4 regions of the Pantoea sp. X-Soil-YNGN-775 genome follow, and region 2 is predicted to be linked to each of the others. Evidence: predicted binding sites of a transcription regulator. Region 2 holds the regulator's gene; each other region holds the start of a gene.

Region 1 (4,746 bases), 490 kb from region 2:
GCACTCGCTGAAGCTGGACGTGACGCCACCGGCGGATCTGCATGCGCACCGCGCGCTGTATGATTGTTATGTTACCGCCGCGCTGTTGATTCGCATCATGGAGACCTCGGGCTGGAGCGCCTCCGAAATGATTGTGCGGTCGCAACCGGCAGCCCAGCGCGACGATATTCTGCCGTTCGGCAAATACCGCGGCCAGGCGATTGCGGTGATCGCCCGTAAAGATCCGGGCTACCTGAAATGGATGCTGGATAACGTGACCGATCTGCGCCCGCCATTACGGCAGGCGCTGCGTAAATACCTCAGTGAGGCTCAGTAATCCCCGGTCGGCGGTAGCGTGCCCTGTGCCAGCCCGAGAATAAACGTGTACTCCATCGCCACCCCTTCATAGGCTTTATAGCGACCGGACTTGCCGCCGTGGCCGGCATCCATGTCGGTACACAGCAGCAGCAGGTTATTATCGGTTTTCAGCGACCTCAGCTTCGCCACCCATTTGGCCGGTTCCCAGTACTGCACCTGCGAGTCGTGCAGGCCGGTGGTCACCAGCAGATGCGGATAGGCTTTGGCTTCAATATTGTCGTAGGGGCTGTACTGGCGGATGTAGTGATAATATTCCGCCTGCTCAGGATTGCCCCATTCGTCATATTCTCCGGTGGTGAGCGGGATCGACTCATCCAGCATGGTGGTCACCACATCGACAAACGGTACCTGCGCCACCACGCCATGGAAACGCTGCGGTGCCATGTTGATCACCGCGCCCATCAGCAGGCCACCGGCGCTGCCGCCCATCGCGTAGAGTCGTTCAGGATGACCGAATCCACGCGCCACCAACGCGTTAGTCACGTCGATAAAATCGGTGAAGCTGTTCATCTTCTTCAGCAGGCGGCCCGCGTCATACCATTGCTGGCCTAACTCGCCGCCGCCGCGTACCTGAACCAGCGCGTAGACAAAACCGCGATCCAGCAGACTCAGGCGGCTGACGCTGAAATCGGCGTCCATGCTGCTGCCGTAGGCCCCGTAGCCATACACCAGCATCGGATTCTGACCAGGCTGATAATATTTGCGGTGATAAACCAGCGAGACCGGCACTTCCGTACCATCACTGACTTTGATCCAGTGATGCTCACTTTTGTAATCGTCCGCATTGAAACCTTTGACCGCGCTCTGCTTCAGGATGCGGCGCTCGCCGGTATCCATATCCAGCTCAAACAGCGTGGTCGGCGTGGTCATTGAGGAGTAGCCGTAGCGCAGTTTACTGGTGCGTGGCGTCGGGTTGTAGGCCAGCCAGGTGACATAGGTCGGATCGTCAAAGGCGATGCCGCTGTTTTCGCCGCTGGCCCAGTTGATCTGCCGCAGGCTGGTCAGCCCGCGCTGCCGCTCCTCCACCACCAGCCAGTCGCGGAACAGCTGGAAATCTTCCATTACCACATGATCGCGCGCCGGGATCAGCGTCTCCCAGCGGGATTCCGCCAGATAACGGGTGCGATAAAGCCCGAAGTTCTTGCCGTCACGGTTGGACCGGATAAAAAACTGATGATCGTAGTGATCGAGGCTGTACTCATGATCGCGGTGGCGCGGCAGGAATACGTGCGGCTGCGCATCCGGAAAGTTAGCGTCAATCAGCTGAATTTCGCTGGTGGTGGTGCTGTATAGCGCGATCAGGATGAACTGCTTAGAGGTAGTTTTGTGCACGCTGAGGTGATAAGTATCATCCTGCTCTTCATACACCAGCTGGTCGTCGGACTGCGGCGTACCCAGTTCATGCCGCCACACCTGATAAGAGAGCAGCGTCTGCGGATGTTTCTGCACATAGTAGACGGTACGGGAGTCGTTGCCCCAGGCGAAGCTGGATGAGGCGTTGCTCAGCACTTCGGGATACCAGCTGCCGCTCAGCAGATTGCGGAAGCGAATGCCATATTGCCGCCGCGACAGGAAATCTTCGGCCAGCGCCATTACCTGATTATCCGGGCTGATGTGCAGTGCGCCCATAGTGTAGAACTCACTGTGGGAGGCGCGCTGATTGGCATCCAGCAGCAGCGTCCACTCATCCGACGCCCCGCTGGCGGCGGGCTGGCGATAATAAGCCGGATATTCATTGCCGCTCTGATAGCGACTCTGATAACGATACCCGTTCTTCACATAGGGCACCGAATGGTCTTCTGGCGGCAGACGGTCAATGATCTCCTTTAGCACCCGCTCCTGCAGCGGTTGCTGAGTCGACATGATTTTGCGGCCATAGTTATTTTCAGCCCGCAGGTAATCAAGTACTTCGCTATCTTCACGTTTGTCGTCGCGTAGCCAGTAGTAGTTATCGACGCGCGTTTCACCATGCAGCGTCATCTCATGCGGTATTTTCTTTGCGATGGGTGCTTTCATGACATCCGTCTCCGTGAAAGTAATGATCTGTAAGCGTGGCACCAAAGGCGCAGGAAGCCAAGCATCAGCTGGTACGGAAACAGCAAGCTGGCCACCGGTAGTGGCCAGTGGGGGGTTAACTGGCAGGCAGGCGGGCCTTCTCCGCCACGATATCCTGTTGGATCCCATCACGGACATCCTGCGGAATTTTAAGCGCGTCGCCGAGCGCTGACAGATAGCTGCGTTCCATGAAGTGGTCGACGTCAATCGCAGCGCAGCTCAGGAAATAGAGTTCCAGTGCCTCTTCTTCGTTCTTTACGCCAGCCGCCAGCCACTGCGGATCGAGCGGTCGGCTCATCGCTTGCTGGATCAGCTGTTCGGCATCTTTGCCGTAGCCGGACTGCTGAATGTTCTGCTCAATCGCCGCGCGTTCCTGATCGTCGATGTGGCCGTCGCTCTTGGCAGCAAACACCAGCGCGGTGACCAGCCGCTCCGCCCGCAGGTCGACCGGGGTCTGCGCCACGCCAAAGTCAGGCTCGTCCTGATGTGTTTCACGCACCCGCTGTTTGTATTTATTCCACAGCAGCGCGCCAGCGGCGGCACCGCCGCCGATAATCAGCGCTTTGCCGCCATACTGAGTTAACAGTTTGCGTGAGGATTTACTGGAAATCAGCATACCCGCCAGACCGCCTAACGCGCCCGGTGCCAGCATATCGCTTAAGCCCCCGCCGGACTGACTGTTACCGCCCTTCTTTGCCAGTACCGACTGAATCTGTTGCAACCAGTTATTCATCTTCCACTCCTGTTTTAGATGGTAGTCCGCCATCCTGACAAAAAAGATGTCAGGAAACGTCAGAGCGGGAAAAGTACGGCAAAACAGCCGATGACCGGGAGGAAAGATGAGAACGCAAACGTTTTCGTTTATACTGCGCGCGCATTTTGACTGCTTAGGTGAATTTATGACAACTCTCGGAACAGCGCTGCGCCCTGCGGCCACGCGCGTGATGCTATTAGGTTCAGGCGAACTGGGTAAAGAAGTGGCGCTGGAGTGTCAGCGTCTGGGTGTGGAAGTGATTGCTGTCGATCGCTATGCCGACGCCCCGGCAATGCATGTGGCGCATCGCAGCCATGTGATCAACATGCTGGATGGCGACGCGCTGGCCGCGCTGATCGCGCAGGAGAAGCCTGACTTTGTGGTGCCGGAAATCGAAGCCATCGCCACCGATAAACTGGTTGAGCTGGAACAGCAAGGCCAGCGTGTGGTGCCAACCGCCCGCGCCGCGCAGCTGACCATGAACCGCGAAGGCATTCGCCGTCTGGCAGCCGAAGAGCTGTCGCTGCCGACCTCCCGTTACCGCTTCGCCGACAGTAAAGCGCGTTTCGATCAGGCTGCCGCAGAGATCGGTTTTCCCTGCATCGTAAAACCGGTGATGAGTTCATCCGGCAAAGGCCAGAGCTTTATCCGCGATGCCAGTCAGCTGGACCGTGCATGGGAATATGCGCAGCAAGGCGGTCGTGCCGGTGCCGGTCGGGTCATCGTCGAAGGGGTGGTGGCGTTTGATTTTGAAATTACCCTGCTGACCATCAGTGCAGTCGATGGCATTCATTTCTGCGCGCCGATTGGTCATCGTCAGGAAGACGGCGATTACCGTGAATCCTGGCAGCCGCAGCAGATGAGCGATCTGGCGCTGCAGCGGGCGCAGGCCATTGCGGCTCAGGTGGTGAAGGCGCTGGGCGGCTACGGTCTGTTTGGCGTTGAGCTGTTCATCTGCGGCGATGAGGTGGTGTTCAGCGAAGTGTCGCCGCGTCCGCATGATACCGGTATGGTCACCCTGATTTCGCAGGATCTGTCGGAGTTTGCGCTGCACGTGCGCGCTTTCCTTGGCTTACCGATTGGCGGCATCCGCCAGTATGGCCCTGCTGCATCGGCAGTGATCCTGCCGCAGCTTACCAGCCAGAATGTGCAATTCGTGAATGTCGATGCGGCGCTGGGGGCTGGTCTGCAACTGCGCCTGTTCGGCAAACCGGAGATCAGCGGTCAGCGTCGGTTAGGCGTGGCGCTGGCCAGCGGTGAGACCACCGATCAGGCGATTGCGCGCGCCGTTGCCAGCGCAGCTGCGGTGACGGTCGAGGGATAACTCCACGGCGGTGAGCCGGTGCTCACCGCCTGCTCTTACTTCGCCCCTTCCACTGCCTCACGCGCCAGTCGGGTAATCCGATCCCAGTCGCCGGTTTCCAGCGCATCGTTTGGCACCAGCCAAGACCCGCCAATACACAGCACGCTTTTCAGCGCCAGATAGTCACGGTAGTTGGCCGGAGAAATGCCACCGGTCGGGCAGAAACGCACCTGCGGGAAAGGTCCGCCAATCGCCTGCAGCGCTTTCACGCCACCGT
Region 2 (4,746 bases):
GCTGCACGCCATCTTCAAGATGGTGCGTAAAGGCATTAAGGATACCGGCTGCAATCGCGCCATTATGGTGGCGCATAATGCGACCTTTGATCTGAACTTCATGAACGCGGCGGCCGAGCGTGCCAGCCTGAAGCGCAACCCTTTCCACCCGTTTGCCACCTTTGATACCGCGGCGCTGAGCGGACTGGTGCTGGGGCAGACCGTGCTGGCGAAGGCATGTAAAGCCGCGGGCATGGCGTTTGACAGCACCCAGGCTCACTCGGCGCTGTATGATACCCAGCAGACCGCTATTTTGTTCTGTGAACTGGTGAATCGCTGGAAACGGCTGGGTGGCTGGCCCCTGCCCTTCGCCGAAGGCGAAGCAGCCGCGAGCGCTGACTGAGGGATCTGCAATGAAAAAGGCCGACGCGATGTCGGCCTTTTTGTTTTATTCCGCTTCTTTAAACTTCTCTGCGGTCTCTTTAATCAGCGACTGCAGTTCACCGCGCTGGAACATCTCAACGATGATGTCACATCCGCCGACCAGTTCGCCATCAATCCACAGCTGCGGGAAGGTTGGCCAGTTGGCATATTTCGGCAGCTCTGCACGAATGTCTGGGTTCTGCAGAATATCCACGTAAGCAAAACGCTCACCGCAGGCTGACAGCGCCTGAACCGCCTGCGCAGAGAAACCGCAGCTTGGCAGTTTCGGGGAACCTTTCATGTACAGCAGGATCGGGTTTTCTGCGATCTGGCGCTGAATTTTTTCTACAGTACTCATAATTGCCTTCCTTAATTCATTACTTCGTGTTTGTTTATTGTAGCGACTTCGCCCCAGGACTGAAAACGAGATTTTGGCCGTTGCCCGATTAAATCGCCATGTTTGTTAACTCCTGTTTTCGGCCCTGTTAACCCATGATTATTAACCGCAGGTAACATATTAATAATTTGCAATAGTTTTGTAGATATAAGATGCTGAAAATGCTCATTTTCGACACAACTGTGCGTGTCCGAAAGATTAATAAAAAAAGGCGTTACGGTTTTCAGGCGAACTGGACTAGAATGGCTTCGGCACTGATCCTGGATCAGATTATTCCCAACTTTGTCGTGGTGCGTAGTGGCCCTGACAACTTAACTAAAACCGGACTATGCGTTTAATCATTACGCTTTTCATCCTTGCCTTTGCGCAACTGTTCTTCAACATCGCTTCTGCTTCCCCGCAGGCGCCGGTGAATGTCAGTTCGCATAAAGCAGAGAAAAAGAGTGCGCGCGAAGATGAGCGCCGCAAGCGTCGCCCGTTGAAAACGTCGGCGAAGAAAACACGCGTCAGCCCGGTCCAGAAGCTCAAACTCAAAAAACAGAAAAAAAGCGAACTCAGCGCCAGCCATCTTTCCGCAAAGAAAAGCAAAACTCCGCTCAAAACCGCCAGTAAAAAACGTTACGGCCATCAGCGTGCGCTCAAAACCGCAGACGCCAGCAGCAGTGACATCGGCACCATTAAAATGAGCAAGTCACATCGTCAGCGCTACCAGAAAGCGCGTGAGACGGCGATGACCAAGCTGATGGGCCAGCTGGGCAAACCCTATCAGTGGGGCGGCACCTCACCGCACACCGGTTTCGACTGCAGCGGCCTGGTCTGGTACGCCTATAAAGATCTGGTCAAGTTTAAGATCCCGCGTACCGCCAATGAGATGTACCACCTGCGCGACGCCGCGCCGGTAAAACGCGAGTCGCTGGAGAAAGGCGATTTAGTCTTCTTCCGGATTAATGGTCGCGGCACCGCCGATCACGTTGGGGTTTATCTCGGCAACGGCAAATTTATTCAGTCACCTCGCACCGGCAAAGATATTCAGATCAGTGCGCTGGGTGAAGATTACTGGCAGCGCCACTACATCGGCGCGCGGCGGGTAATGACCCCGAAAACCATTCGTTAAGCGGCTTCGCTACGCGAAAATCAAACAGAGAAAAGCCGGGCGATGCCCGGCTTTTTCATTAGTGCAGCACCGCTGTAAAGCTAAAGGCGACGATCATCAGCAGACAGCCGACGGTAGTCATCAGGGCCAGTTTCAAATCTGTACTCATTTAGCGCTCCTTAGTCACACATTTTGTAGGGATAAGCCATTTTCCCATAGGGGCTGGTAAAAATCTCGTTTTATCCGTTCAGCCTTGTTAGAATCCTGCCTTTGTTGCGCAACGCGCGCAATCCCGGTTCCGTTTGCTCTCCTTTTCAGGCGCTCATTACCCGCCAGACGCCTGTTTACCGGTCAGAAAAGCTGCATAATTGCGGGGAGAACCCTGAGCAGACGCAAACGTTTAACATTATGCTTATCATTGCGTTAGATAAGCCCTGGAGTCCGATTTTAATGGCAACAATTAAAGATGTGGCAAAACGCGCCGGCGTCTCAACGACCACCGTTTCGCACGTCATCAACAAAACGCGTTTTGTCGCTGAAGAGACGCGCAACGCGGTCTGGCAGGCGATTCAGGAACTGCACTATTCGCCGAGCGCGGTGGCGCGCAGCCTGAAGGTGAATCACACCAAAACGCTGGGCCTGCTGGCAACCTCCAGCGAAGCGCCCTACTTTGCTGAAATTATTGAAGCGGTGGAGAATCACTGCTTTGATAAAGGCTACACCCTGATTCTGGGCAATGCGCACAACGACCTGCAAAAGCAGCGTGCCTATCTCAGCATGATGGCGCAGAAGCGCGTCGATGGACTGCTGGTGATGTGCTCTGAGTATCCGGACGATCTGTTAAAGATGCTGGAAGAGAATCGCAATATCCCGATGGTGGTGATGGACTGGGGTGAATCACGCGCTGACTTCACCGACACGGTGCTGGATAATGCCTTTCAGGGCGGCTACCTGGCCGGACGTTATCTGATTGAGCGCGGTCACCGTGATATTGGCGCGATTCCCGGCCAGATGGAACGCAACACCGGCGGCGGACGTCACGCGGGTTTCCTCAAGGCGCTGGAAGAAGCAGGCATTCAGCCGCGTGCCGAATGGATCGTGCAGGGCGACTTCGAGCCGGAGTCGGGCTATCAGGCGATGCAGCAGATCCTGTCGCAGAAACAGCGTCCGACTGCGGTGTTCTGCGGGGGCGATATCATGGCGATGGGCGCGATTTGCGCCGCCGATGAGATGGGATTGCGGGTGCCGCAGGACATTTCGGTGATCGGTTATGACAATGTGCGCAACGCGCGCTACTTTGCGCCTGCGCTGACCACGGTGCATCAGCCAAAAGCGCAACTGGGTGAGAAAGCGCTGGAGATGTTGCTGGATCGCATCACCAGTAAACGTGAGATTTCTCAGACCATCGAAGTACACCCAACGCTGATTGAACGCCGTTCGGTGGCTGACGGTCCGTTCCGCGACTACCGCCGTTAATCTTCGCTTAACCACTCCTGATTAAGCGTTTGCGCATCACCCAGATAGCTGAGTAACCAGCCCGTTGCCGGTGATGCGCGATCTTCCGCCCAGCTTACGCAACAGGGACTGTCCGGAAACGCGACCGGCAACGTTAATTCTACCAGCGCTCCGCTGTCCAGTAATGGCCGCGCCAGATGCCCAGGCACCATCGCCACGCACAATCCCGCCAGCACGCAATCCAGTCCGGTCTGCCATTCCGGCACCACCAGCCGACGCTGATTGTCGAGCGTCCACGTCATCCGGCGCGGCAGCGCGCGCGAGGTATCTTCCAGCACCAGCGACGGCCAGCTGCGCAGGGTGTCGTCGTCAATCTGGCTCACCCCGGTCAGCGGATGGTGGTGCGCCACCACACAACGCCAGTTGAGCGTCCCCATGTCGCGAAAGGCAAAGCGTCCGCCGACCGGTATCGCCTGAGTGGCACCGATGGCCACTTCAACCCGATCATCGGCCAGCGCATCCCAGACGCCGTTAAACACTTCATAACTGATGTGCAACTCCATGTCGGGGAAATGGCGGTAAAAATCCTTGACTAACTGCCGGGTGCGCTGCGGCTTGACGATGCAGTCGACCGCAATACTCAGCTGTCCACGCCAGCCGTTAGCCAGCTGCTGACACTGGCGGCGGGTGGCGAGCATTTTTTTGATAACGCTGCGCCCTTCCCGGACAAAATGCTCGCCGGCGGGGGTTAATACCACCTCGCGATGCTGGCGCTCAAACAGCGGTACCGCCAGCCACGTTTCCAGCTGACGCACGGTGTAGCTGATAGCTGACGGCACCCGATGCAGCTCCTGCGCCGCGGCGCTGAAGCTGCCACCGCGCGCCACCGCATCCACCACCTCTAAAGCATATTCTGACCACATAATCTGCCTTCAAATTTTTTAACAGCAACCGGCAAATATTAGCGTTTCACAGCGGCAAACGCACCTTTTACACTCTGCCGCGTTCAACCTGCAAAATGAGAATCAGATGTCACCGTCAAAAGGATTTATGCCTTATCTCGCTCTGCTGAGCATGCTGGGCTTTTTAGCCACCGATATGTACCTGCCCGCCTTTGGCGCGATGCAGCAAACCTTTAACACCTCACCCGGCCTGATCAGCGCCAGTATGAGCCTGTTCCTGGCGGGATTTGCCTGCGGTCAGCTGTTCTGGGGACCACTGTCAGACCGCATCGGCCGCAAGCCGGTATTGCTGGCCGGTCTGGCGCTGTTTGCCGTCGGCTGCGCCGGTATGCTGTGGGTCAATGATACTTATCTGATGCTGGCGCTGCGCTTTGTTCAGGCGATCGGCGTCTGTGCCGCAGCCGTTAGCTGGCAGGCGCTGGTAGTCGATCGCTATC
Region 3 (4,746 bases), 1.5 Mb from region 2:
CGCAAAAGCCGGGATCAGCGGAATGCCCGGCACCATCCAGTAGATCAGATAGCCAATGCCGACCACGGTAATCAATACCAGCACCAGCGCTAAGCCAATAATCTCGCGGCCATGATGCAGGAACTCGCTGATGGGCGTTTTCCAGCCGTCAGCAAACAGCAGCGGCGGGATAAACAGCACCAGAAAAAGTTCCGGGTCAAAATCTACATGCAGACCAAAAGTGGGCCAGGCCAGCAGTGCGCCAGCGGCGATCTGCACCAGCGGCAACGGGATCTGAAAGGGCAAAATACGGGCAGCGACGCCAGAGAGCGACACCACCAGCGTCATGATGAGAATAGTAAAAAAGATTTCCATGCTTTCCTTAGGCGCGTCGTTATCTTTCAATCATTGTTGAGCGCTAAAGTGTAAAACAAACCGAAGCCTGAAGGGTCAGCTACGCGTGCGGCTGGCGGGAAAAAAGTGAAAAATTCCGGACGCACCGCTGCGCGCCCGGTTGATCAGTCAGATCGCCCAGCCGCCGGCGTAAAACGCCACCAGCACTACGGCGATCAGCACCGTCCCGAGGTTCAGCTTGCGCCATTCACCCGCAAAAACGCGGCCGACCACCAGCGAGGCAAAGCCGATCATGATGCCGGTGACGATGTTGCAGGTCAGCACGATAATCACCGCGGTCAACAGGCCGGACATCGCATCGACGAAGTCATTAAAGTCGATTTTCGCCACGTTACTCAGCATCAGCAGACCGACATACATCAGCGCGGGTGCGGTAGCGTAAGCCGGTACCAGCCAGGCCAGCGGTGACATAAACAGGATCACCATAAACAGCAGGCCGACCACAATGGCGGTCAGGCCGGTTTTGCCGCCCGCCGCAGTACCGGCCGCTGACTCGATATACACCGCCGCAGGTGACGCGCCGACCAGGCCCGCAAACAGGCTGCTGACCGAATCGGTCGTCAGGGCGCGACCGCCATTGATAATCTGGCCCTGCTTATCCAGCAGATTGGCCTGCCCCGCCACCGCGCGAATGGTGCCGGTGGCGTCAAATACTGCGGTCATTACCAGTGCCAGCACGCTCGGCAGCACCACCGGCTGCAACGCGCCCATGATGTCGAGGCTGAACACCAGCGATTGACCGCTGGCGTCACGCAGGCTCGGCAGAGCAAACAATCCTTTGTAGCTCACCGCCGGATCGAAGATCAGCCCGAGCAGCGAAATGGCGATAATCGTCATCAGAATGCCGCCCGGTACCCGCCGTTTTTCCAGGCCAAAAATCGCCGCCAGTCCCAGCAGCGTCATGATCACCGGGAAAGTAGCAAACTGACCCAGCGCAACCGGCAAACCCGGTGCCGGGTTTTTTACCACCAGACCGACGCCATCCGCCGCGATCAGCAGCAGGAACAATCCAATTCCGACGCCGGTGCCATGCGCCACGCCCATTGGCAGGTTGCGCAGGATCCACGCCCGAATGCCGGTCACCGAGATCAGGGTAAACAGCAACCCCATCAGGAATACCGCGCCGAGCGCGACCGGTACGCTGATGTGCTGGCCCAGCACCAGGCTAAAGGCGGTAAAGGCGGTCAGCGAAATGGCGCAGCCAATCGCCATCGGCAGATTGGCCCACAGCCCCATCAGGATGGAGCCGAAACTGGCCACCAGGCAGGTGGCGACAAATACCGCGGTTGGCGGGAAACCGGCTTTACCGAGCATGCCTGGTACCACAATCACCGAATAGACCATCGCCAGAAAAGTAGTCAGTCCGGCCAGAATTTCCTGACGCACGCTGCTGCCGCGCGCCGAGATCGCGAACCAGGCGTCCAGTTTTCCACTGGCCGGGCGTGATTCAATTGACATAGTTGAGCCTCAAAGATTTTTTGTAGTGTGGATCGCTCTGCGACCGTCGCTGTCCCTGAAATAAGCGGGTAATCCGGCTGCGCTGATGGAGTAATTCCGCCAGGCAAACGTTTACCTTGCCGCAGATAGTTGGCAGTCAAAGGACCGCCAGATAAAAAGGCAAACGATTATCCGGCGTTTACCGGCACATTTTCAACTGGCGGAAGGACATTAATCAGCATAAAGATCAGGTGGTGACGGCCGTTTTCAGCCAGGCAGCGGCTGGCCGCATCGGCTGAGGCGTTGAAGTTACAGGCATTTTTAAACGCTGAACGGCTGGCAGCACCGCACGAAAAAAAAACGGAGTGCCAGCAGAGGGAGGATTAACCTGGCAGAGAGAGTTCACCGCCCTGATCGATAGCCCGCTGCCAGGCGGCGCGCTGCTGGACGGTTTGCAGCCACTTCTGACTGGCTGGCATCTGCTCCATCCCGACACGTTGCGCCAGGGCCAGCAGCGGAAAGCTCATCTGAATGTCGGCGATACTGAAGCGCTGACCGGCGAACCACGGATTAGCCGCCAGATGCTGCTCAATCATTTTCATATGCGGTTGCAGCTGTTTATCGAGCCAGGCCTTCTGCACCCCTTTGCCAAACGCCGCGCCAACCGGGCGCAGCAGCCAGGGCACCGGCGCTTTCCCCATCTGTCCGAAGATCAGCTTCATCACCAGCAGCGGCATCAGCGAACCCTCGGCGTAGTGCAGCCAGTAGCGCGACTGCAACAACGACTCTTCGTCACTGAGTTTCAGCCGGAACTCGTGGTCATATTTCTGTTCCAGATATTCGAGAATCGCCCCGGATTCCGCCACCACCCGGTTTTCATCGGTAATCACCGGTGATTTGCCCAGCGGATGCACTTTTTTCAGCGCGTCGGGCGCCAGCATGGTCGGCTCGCGTTGATAACGTTTGATCTGATACGGCACTTCCAGCTCTTCCAGCAGCCATAGCACCCGATGTGAACGTGACTGCTCAAGATGGTGAACGGTGATCATCATGATTCCCTGTGTGTTGACCTTCCACCAGTATAGACGTCACTCCGGGTCCGGATGGTTGCCGTCCTGTTCCGGATCGAGCAGCACCGCTCCCGACCCTTGTTGACCGAGCCGATCGCCCGGATTGCGCAGCGGACAATCGCGCATCGACAGACAGCCGCAGCCGATACAGCCATCAAGGTCGTTGCGCAGCCGGGTCAGGGTTTCGATGCGCTTATCCAGCTCTTCGCGCCAGTGCTGAGTCAGGGCGTCCCACTCCGGGGCCGACATCCGCTTATTGGCCGGAATATGCTCAAGGCTGTCGCTGACGGTCGCCAGCGGAATACCGATGCGTTGCGCAATTTTGATGATAGCCACGCGTCGCAGCACATCACGACTGTAACGCCGCTGATTACCGCCGTTACGGGTGCTGGATATCAGCCCTTTGGTTTCATAGAAGTGCAGCGCTGACACCGCGACACCGCTGCGGCGCGCCACTTCGCCCGGCGTTAATACCGGTTTGGGGTAGTTGCGATCTTTTTTCATCTGGCTCTTTACCTCAAGTTAACTTGAGGAATTATACTCGCATCCCATCAAAACGACTAAACTCCCATTACCGCTTATTAAGCACCAGAAGGATGAGGCCATGATGCAAGAAGAGATCATTCATTCCCTGACGCACTGGATTGACCAGAATCTGGACAAAAGTTTGTCCATTGATGAAGTGGCAGCAAAATCGGGTTATTCGAAATGGCACCTGCAGCGGATGTTCCGTACCGTCACCAAACAGACGCTTGGCGGCTATATCCGTGAACGCCGCCTGACGCTGGCAGCCGAAGCGCTGTCTCAGACCCAGCGCCCGGTGTTTGATATCGCGATGCAGTACGGCTATGACTCGCAGCAGACCTTCTCGCGGGTGTTTCGCCGCCAGTTCTCGCAAACCCCTACCGCCTACCGTCACACCATGCGCCGTCAGGCGATTCAGCGCCCTCGCCTGCTGAGCTTCGGCTGCAATGACAGCATGGCCAGCTTTACCCAGCGCACCACCGGCGAGTGCTGCCCGGTCCGTTAACTGTCAGGACGCCCGTCTTCGGGCGTGCCTGATCGCCTCTTTGATTTGCCCTTCCCGCTGTTCATATCTGCAACAATTTCCTGCCATACCAGTGTCAAATTTTGTTCAAAATTTCAAATCGGGTGATATAATGTGACCCAAGTCACACTATGAACCTGGGTTGACGGCGCTAAAGCACTTCCTGACACGCTTTTCCGCCGCCGGTGATGTCCGCAAACTGTCAGGAATACTTACTGATATTGAGGTCCGGCCGATGGCTACGTTAACCACCAGTCTTCTTGTTATGCGTTGGGAATTGTTGAGCGCCGTAATGATGTTTTTCGCCAGCACCCTGAAAACCAAACTGCGTCAGGATAGTCACCATGTGATGGCGTTCATGTGTGGCGGGATTGGTTTAGGCATGACCTGCTGGTTCGTCACCGGTCTGATGGGGATTACCCTGAGCATGGAAAACGTGCATAACTTCATGGAAATCTCTAAGCACGCCTTCATCGACGTGATGAGTCAGGCGCCTGCTGAATGGCCGATGCCCTGATCGAATGACACCCTGACACTATTGCGTTGATCGCCTGATTTTTGCCAATAAAAAACCCCGCTTAGCGGGGTTTTTTACATTGCTGTGTGTGCTTAAACTTTCTTCAACATGGCAGGGATATTAACATCCTGCACTGTGACGCCCGGTCTCTGCGTTCCGCGGCGGTCCTGAATCCACATATCTCCCATCATCTGGTTTAAACCGCGATCCAATCCGGTCACCAGGCCTGCACCCGGCGTGAAAGTGAGTTCACCGAAATAGATCTGTTCGTCATGGATATA
Region 4 (4,746 bases), 370 kb from region 2:
TGGCTTCACTCTCAGGTAATACGGTTAATGTCTACTATTGATTCTTTTCGTCGCAAGCTACTGCTTTGCGGAAGTGCTGCCGCCGGACTGGCATTATTGCCGGCTTCTGCAAGGGCTTCACTTTCAACTTCTCGCCCGCGGGTATTAACGCTTAATAATCTTCATACGGGTGAAACCCTTAAAACTGAATTTTTTAATGGTAAGAGTTACGACAGGGATGAGTTGTCACGATTAAATCACTTTTTCCGTGACTATCGCGCCAATAAAGTGAAAAGCATCGACCCCCATCTGTTCGACCAGATTTTCCGTCTGCAGGCGCTGCTGGAAACCCGTAAGCCGGTACAGCTGGTTTCCGGTTATCGCTCCCTGGCCACCAATAATATGTTGCGTGAGAGCGGCCCAGGCGTGGCGAAACACAGCTACCACACCAAAGGACAGGCGATGGATTTCCACATTGAAGGCGTTAGCTTAGCCAATGTACGCAAAGCGGCGTTATCTCTGCGCGCGGGTGGTGTAGGATATTATCCTCGCAGCAACTTTGTGCACATTGATACCGGGCCGATCAGGCACTGGTAACGACGCCGGCAACGCTGCGTGAGCCGGTCATGGAGCGTTATGAATTACCATATTATTCCTGTTACAGCCTTTGCTCAGAACTGCTCGGTTATCTGGTGCGATACCACCGGGGAGTCGGCGCTGGTCGATCCGGGCGGTGATGCCGAACGTATCAAACAAACGCTGGAACAACACAAACTGAAACCCGCGCAGATTCTGCTCACCCATGGTCATCTCGATCATGTCGGGGCGGCGGTCGAACTCGCGGCATTTTATCAGGTGCCCGTCGTTGGACCGCAGAAACGCGATGCGTTCTGGCTGGAAGCGTTACCGACGCAGAGCCGCATGTTCGGGCTGGACGAGTGTGCGCCTTTCACGCCGGATCGCTGGCTGGAAGAGGGTGACAGCGTGCAGGTCGGATTGGTGACGCTTGAGGTATTACACTGTCCGGGCCATTCGCCAGGTCACGTGGTGTTCTTTGATCGTCAGGGACGCCTACTGATTTCAGGCGATGTGATTTTCAACGGCGGTGTCGGCCGCACTGATTTCCCGCAGGGCGATCATCAGCAGCTGATCGACGCCATCCGGACAAAATTACTGCCGCTGGGCGATGATGTGACTTTCCTGCCGGGGCACGGGCCGATTTCAACACTGGGCCGTGAACGGATCAGTAATCCTTTTCTGCAATAAAAAATGGGCCGGCTGGCCCATTTTTTCATCACGATTACAGCACCGCGACAATCGCCTCACACAGCGCCGACATATTGTCTGGCGTCATGCCCGCCACGTTTACCCGTCCTGAGTTAACCGCATAGACCGCAAACTCTTCACGCAGGCGAATCACCTGATCTTTGGTCAGGCCGCTAAACGAGAACATCCCGTTCTGCCGGATGATGAAGCTGAAGTCACGCTGCGCACCTTTCTCTGCCAGGGTATTCACGAACAACTGACGCATACGCTGGATACGCTGGCGCATGTCTGACAGCTCCTGCTCCCAGATGGTACGCAGGGCATCGTTGCCGAGGATGGTGGCAACCACGGCCGCACCGTGAGCCGGCGGATTGGAATAGTTGGCGCGGATAGTGTATTTCACCTGGCTGAAGGCGGTATCGGCCACGTTGGCATCAGCGGCCACCAGCGTAATGGCCCCGACGCGCTCGTTATACAAACCAAAGTTCTTTGAATAGGAGCTGGCGACAATCAGTTCCTGATGCGACGCGGCAAAAATACGCAGTCCTTCCGCATCTTCTTCCAGGCCACGGGCGAAGCCCTGATAGGCAAAGTCGAATAACGGTAACCAGCCGCCAGCCTGCGACAGCTGTGCCAGTTGCTGCCACTGTTCAGCCGTGGGATCGATGCCGGTTGGGTTATGGCAGCAGCCGTGGAATAGCACCACGTCGCCCGCCTGCACCTGTTTCAGCGACGCCAGCAGGCCATCAAAATCCAGCGAGTGATTTTCCGCATCGTAATACTGGTATTCACATACCTCAAGACCGGCAGCATTGAACACATTTTTATGGTTCGGCCAGCTGGGATTGCTGACCCAAACCCGTTTCACGCTGGTCTGGGTGGCAAGGAAATCCGCCGCCACGCGCAGCGCACCGGTTCCGCCTGGGGTTTGTGCTGTACGCGCACGACCGGCGGTAATCAGCGCGCTCTGGCTACCAAACAGCAGCGCCTGGGTACAGCGGGCGAAATCAGCCAGACCATCAATGCTGAGATAGTTTTTAGTGGTTTCGTTTTCCAGCAGGTACTGTTCGGCTTTCTTAACGCTGGTCAGCACCGGGGTCTTGCCGGTTTCGTCTTTATAGACGCCGATACCGAGGTTAATTTTGTTAGGGCGGTCATCAGCGCGAAACAGATCGGCCAGCCCAAGAATGGGATCGGCGGGTGCAGCAGAGATCGATTCAAACATGAGTCAGGTCCAGTAGCGGGAACGTTAGCAAAATGAGCTCTCAGGTTAGCGTCAGGCCAGGCAAAAGCCAACCGTTTGCGAGACTTATTGATACATTTTGCGCGCCTGCTTCCGCTCTGCCCGCCGTCAGTGGAGCATGAATGAGGAAAGGAGCAGGAGAAATGCGCTATTGCCGGCTAACAGACATAAAAAAACGGGGCCGATGGCCCCGTCTTTAAACATCTTCTGACAGCGAGATTAGAACTGGTAAACCAGGCCAACCGCTACAGTATCATCAGTGTTCAGACCCAGACGGTTGTTGTCATCCAGCTGGTTGATCTGATAATCCACATAGGTAGACATGTTTTTGTTGAAGTAGTAGGTTGCGCCGATATCAATGTATTTGATCAGGTCAGCATCGCCCACGCCTTCGATATCTTTGCCTTTAGACTGAACGTAGGCGATAGATGGACGCAGACCGAAGTCGAACTGATACTGTGCAACCAGTTCAATGTTCTGTGCTTTGTTGGCGAAAGCGGTGGTATCGGTGCCCGGACCAGTTGTCAGCGTGAACGGCGTTGAGTTACGGGTTTCACCGTAGTAAGCCGCCAGGTAGACATTGTTTGCATCATACTTCAGACCGGTTGCCCAGTTTTCAGCGCGTTTACCCTGACCTACAACAGTACCGTTAGCTGCAACGCCAGCGGCCTGTGCATCGGTACGGTCGCTGCTGCTATAGGCACCCACAACACCTACACCGATTGGTGAGACGTAAGAAGTTGACAGACCCCAGCCGTCGCCGTTCGAACGACGAATTTCATCACGCTCGTTTTTGCCCTGATACTGAACGGCGAAATCCCAGCCATCTACCAGGCCAAAGAAGTTAGTGTTGCGGTAAGTCAGCAGGCCGGTGCTACGACCGTTCATGAAGTTATCTGAGTATCCTGAGTCGCCACCGAACTCTGGCAGCATATCGGTCCAGCCGATTGCATCGTAAACCACACCGTAGTTACGGCCGTAGTCGATTGAGCCAGCATCACCGAATTTCAGACCGGCAAAGCCCAGACGGGTTCTGTTACCGTCTTGCGCATCATCGCCTTCAGAGTTGTTAGCCTGAACGTTGTATTCCCACTGGCCGTAACCGGTCAGCTGGTCGTTAATCTGAGTTTCACCCTTGAAGCCGAAGCGAACGTAAGTATTGTCGCCATCGTTGCCGTCGTTATCAGAGAAGTAGTGCAGGCCAACGGCTTTACCGTACAGGTCCAGTTTGTTGCCGTCTTTATTATAAATTTCGGCTGCGTTTGCTGCGCCTGCGGCTAACAGAGCAGGGATAACCACTGCAAGAATATTGCGCTTCATCATTATTCATTACCCTCGTTGGAGTTATTTGTACACCTGCCACTGCCGTCAAGAAACCTTTACGGGAACCTTGAAAGAAGTTTGGTGTCTTCCTGTGTCTGCACGCATCTTTCCATCCCCCCAGCCTTAATTCTACCTCGAAAATGCTACGAAACTCGTAATCTGGTTTCAAAAGGAAAATATGTATTACAAAATGTAAAAAACACGGAACTTTGTGAGAGAACTCAAAATTTACAAAAATAAAAAAAGGCCGGCAGTGCCGACCTCTTTATATATATGAATTTCTTATAATTAATGCAGAAAGTTAGAAGCTCGCATTACGTGGAGTACGTGGGAAGGGGATAACGTCCCTTACATTTTGTACACCGGTGACATAAGCGATCAAACGTTCGAAACCTAATCCAAAGCCAGAATGTGGCACGGTACCGTAGCGACGCAGGTCACGATACCACCAGTAATCTTCTTTATTCAGACCCATTTCTTCGAGACGTGCGTCGAGAACATCCAGACGCTCTTCACGCTGCGAACCACCGATAATTTCACCGATGCCCGGTGCCAGTACGTCCATCGCCGCTACGGTTTTACCGTCGTCGTTCAGACGCATATAAAACGCTTTAATGTCTTTCGGGTAGTTTTTCACCACCACAGGCGCTTTAAAATGCTTCTCGGCCAGGTAACGTTCATGCTCAGAGGAGAGATCGATACCCCACGACACCGGATTCTCAAAGCTCTGACCGCAGTTGATCAGAATCTCAACCGCGTCGGTGTAGTCGACCTGGGCGAAGTCGGTAGTGATGAAACGCTGCAGGCGCTCAACCGCTTCTTTGTCAACGCGCTCAGCAAAGAACGCCATGTCATCAGCACGCTCTTCCAGCACCGCATTGAACACATACTTCAGCATCGCTTCCGCCAGCGCAGCTGCATCATCCAGCGACGCA

Evidence for each region. Region 2 encodes PurR, which represses purine synthesis genes. Its sites were predicted from a motif close to CANGCAAACGTTTGCNTG; they were not measured.
Region 1: purT (formate-dependent phosphoribosylglycinamide formyltransferase) is a predicted target of PurR. The motif match lies at 3,257-3,274, and genes of this name have one in related genera.
Region 3: AC6I8I_RS01420 (NCS2 family permease) is a predicted target of PurR. The motif match lies at 1,952-1,969, and genes of this name have one in related genera.
Region 4: AC6I8I_RS06640 (amino acid aminotransferase) is a predicted target of PurR. The motif match lies at 2,535-2,552, and genes of this name have one in related genera.

The regions. Positions count from the first base shown of each region.
Region 1 is NZ_AP035945.1:2,286,374-2,291,119, forward strand. It holds gene exoX (exodeoxyribonuclease X) at 1-316, shown strand, start outside; gene AC6I8I_RS10815 (prolyl oligopeptidase family serine peptidase) at 310-2,373, opposite strand; gene AC6I8I_RS10820 (tellurite resistance TerB family protein) at 2,489-3,145, opposite strand; gene purT (formate-dependent phosphoribosylglycinamide formyltransferase) at 3,312-4,490, shown strand; gene AC6I8I_RS10830 (bifunctional 4-hydroxy-2-oxoglutarate aldolase/2-dehydro-3-deoxy-phosphogluconate aldolase) at 4,526-4,746, opposite strand, start outside.
Region 2 is NZ_AP035945.1:1,799,482-1,804,227, reverse strand. It holds gene rnt (ribonuclease T) at 1-382, shown strand, start outside; gene AC6I8I_RS08470 (Grx4 family monothiol glutaredoxin) at 428-763, opposite strand; gene AC6I8I_RS08465 (C40 family peptidase) at 1,128-1,913, shown strand; gene cydH (cytochrome bd-I oxidase subunit CydH) at 1,972-2,061, opposite strand; gene purR (HTH-type transcriptional repressor PurR) at 2,343-3,368, shown strand; gene punR (DNA-binding transcriptional activator PunR) at 3,365-4,270, opposite strand; gene punC (purine nucleoside transporter PunC) at 4,377-4,746, shown strand, end outside.
Region 3 is NZ_AP035945.1:314,729-319,474, reverse strand. It holds gene AC6I8I_RS01425 (Na+/H+ antiporter) at 1-354, opposite strand, end outside; gene AC6I8I_RS01420 (NCS2 family permease) at 502-1,851, opposite strand; gene AC6I8I_RS01415 (glutathione S-transferase family protein) at 2,214-2,879, opposite strand; gene soxR (redox-sensitive transcriptional activator SoxR) at 2,919-3,404, opposite strand; gene soxS (superoxide response transcriptional regulator SoxS) at 3,505-3,930, shown strand; gene AC6I8I_RS01400 (YjcB family protein) at 4,184-4,465, shown strand; gene AC6I8I_RS01395 (ATP-grasp fold amidoligase family protein) at 4,558-4,746, opposite strand, start outside.
Region 4 is NZ_AP035945.1:1,426,548-1,431,293, forward strand. It holds gene mepK (peptidoglycan L,D-endopeptidase MepK) at 28-576, shown strand; gene AC6I8I_RS06635 (MBL fold metallo-hydrolase) at 616-1,245, shown strand; gene AC6I8I_RS06640 (amino acid aminotransferase) at 1,280-2,470, opposite strand; gene ompF (porin OmpF) at 2,708-3,811, opposite strand; gene asnS (asparagine--tRNA ligase) at 4,113-4,746, opposite strand, start outside.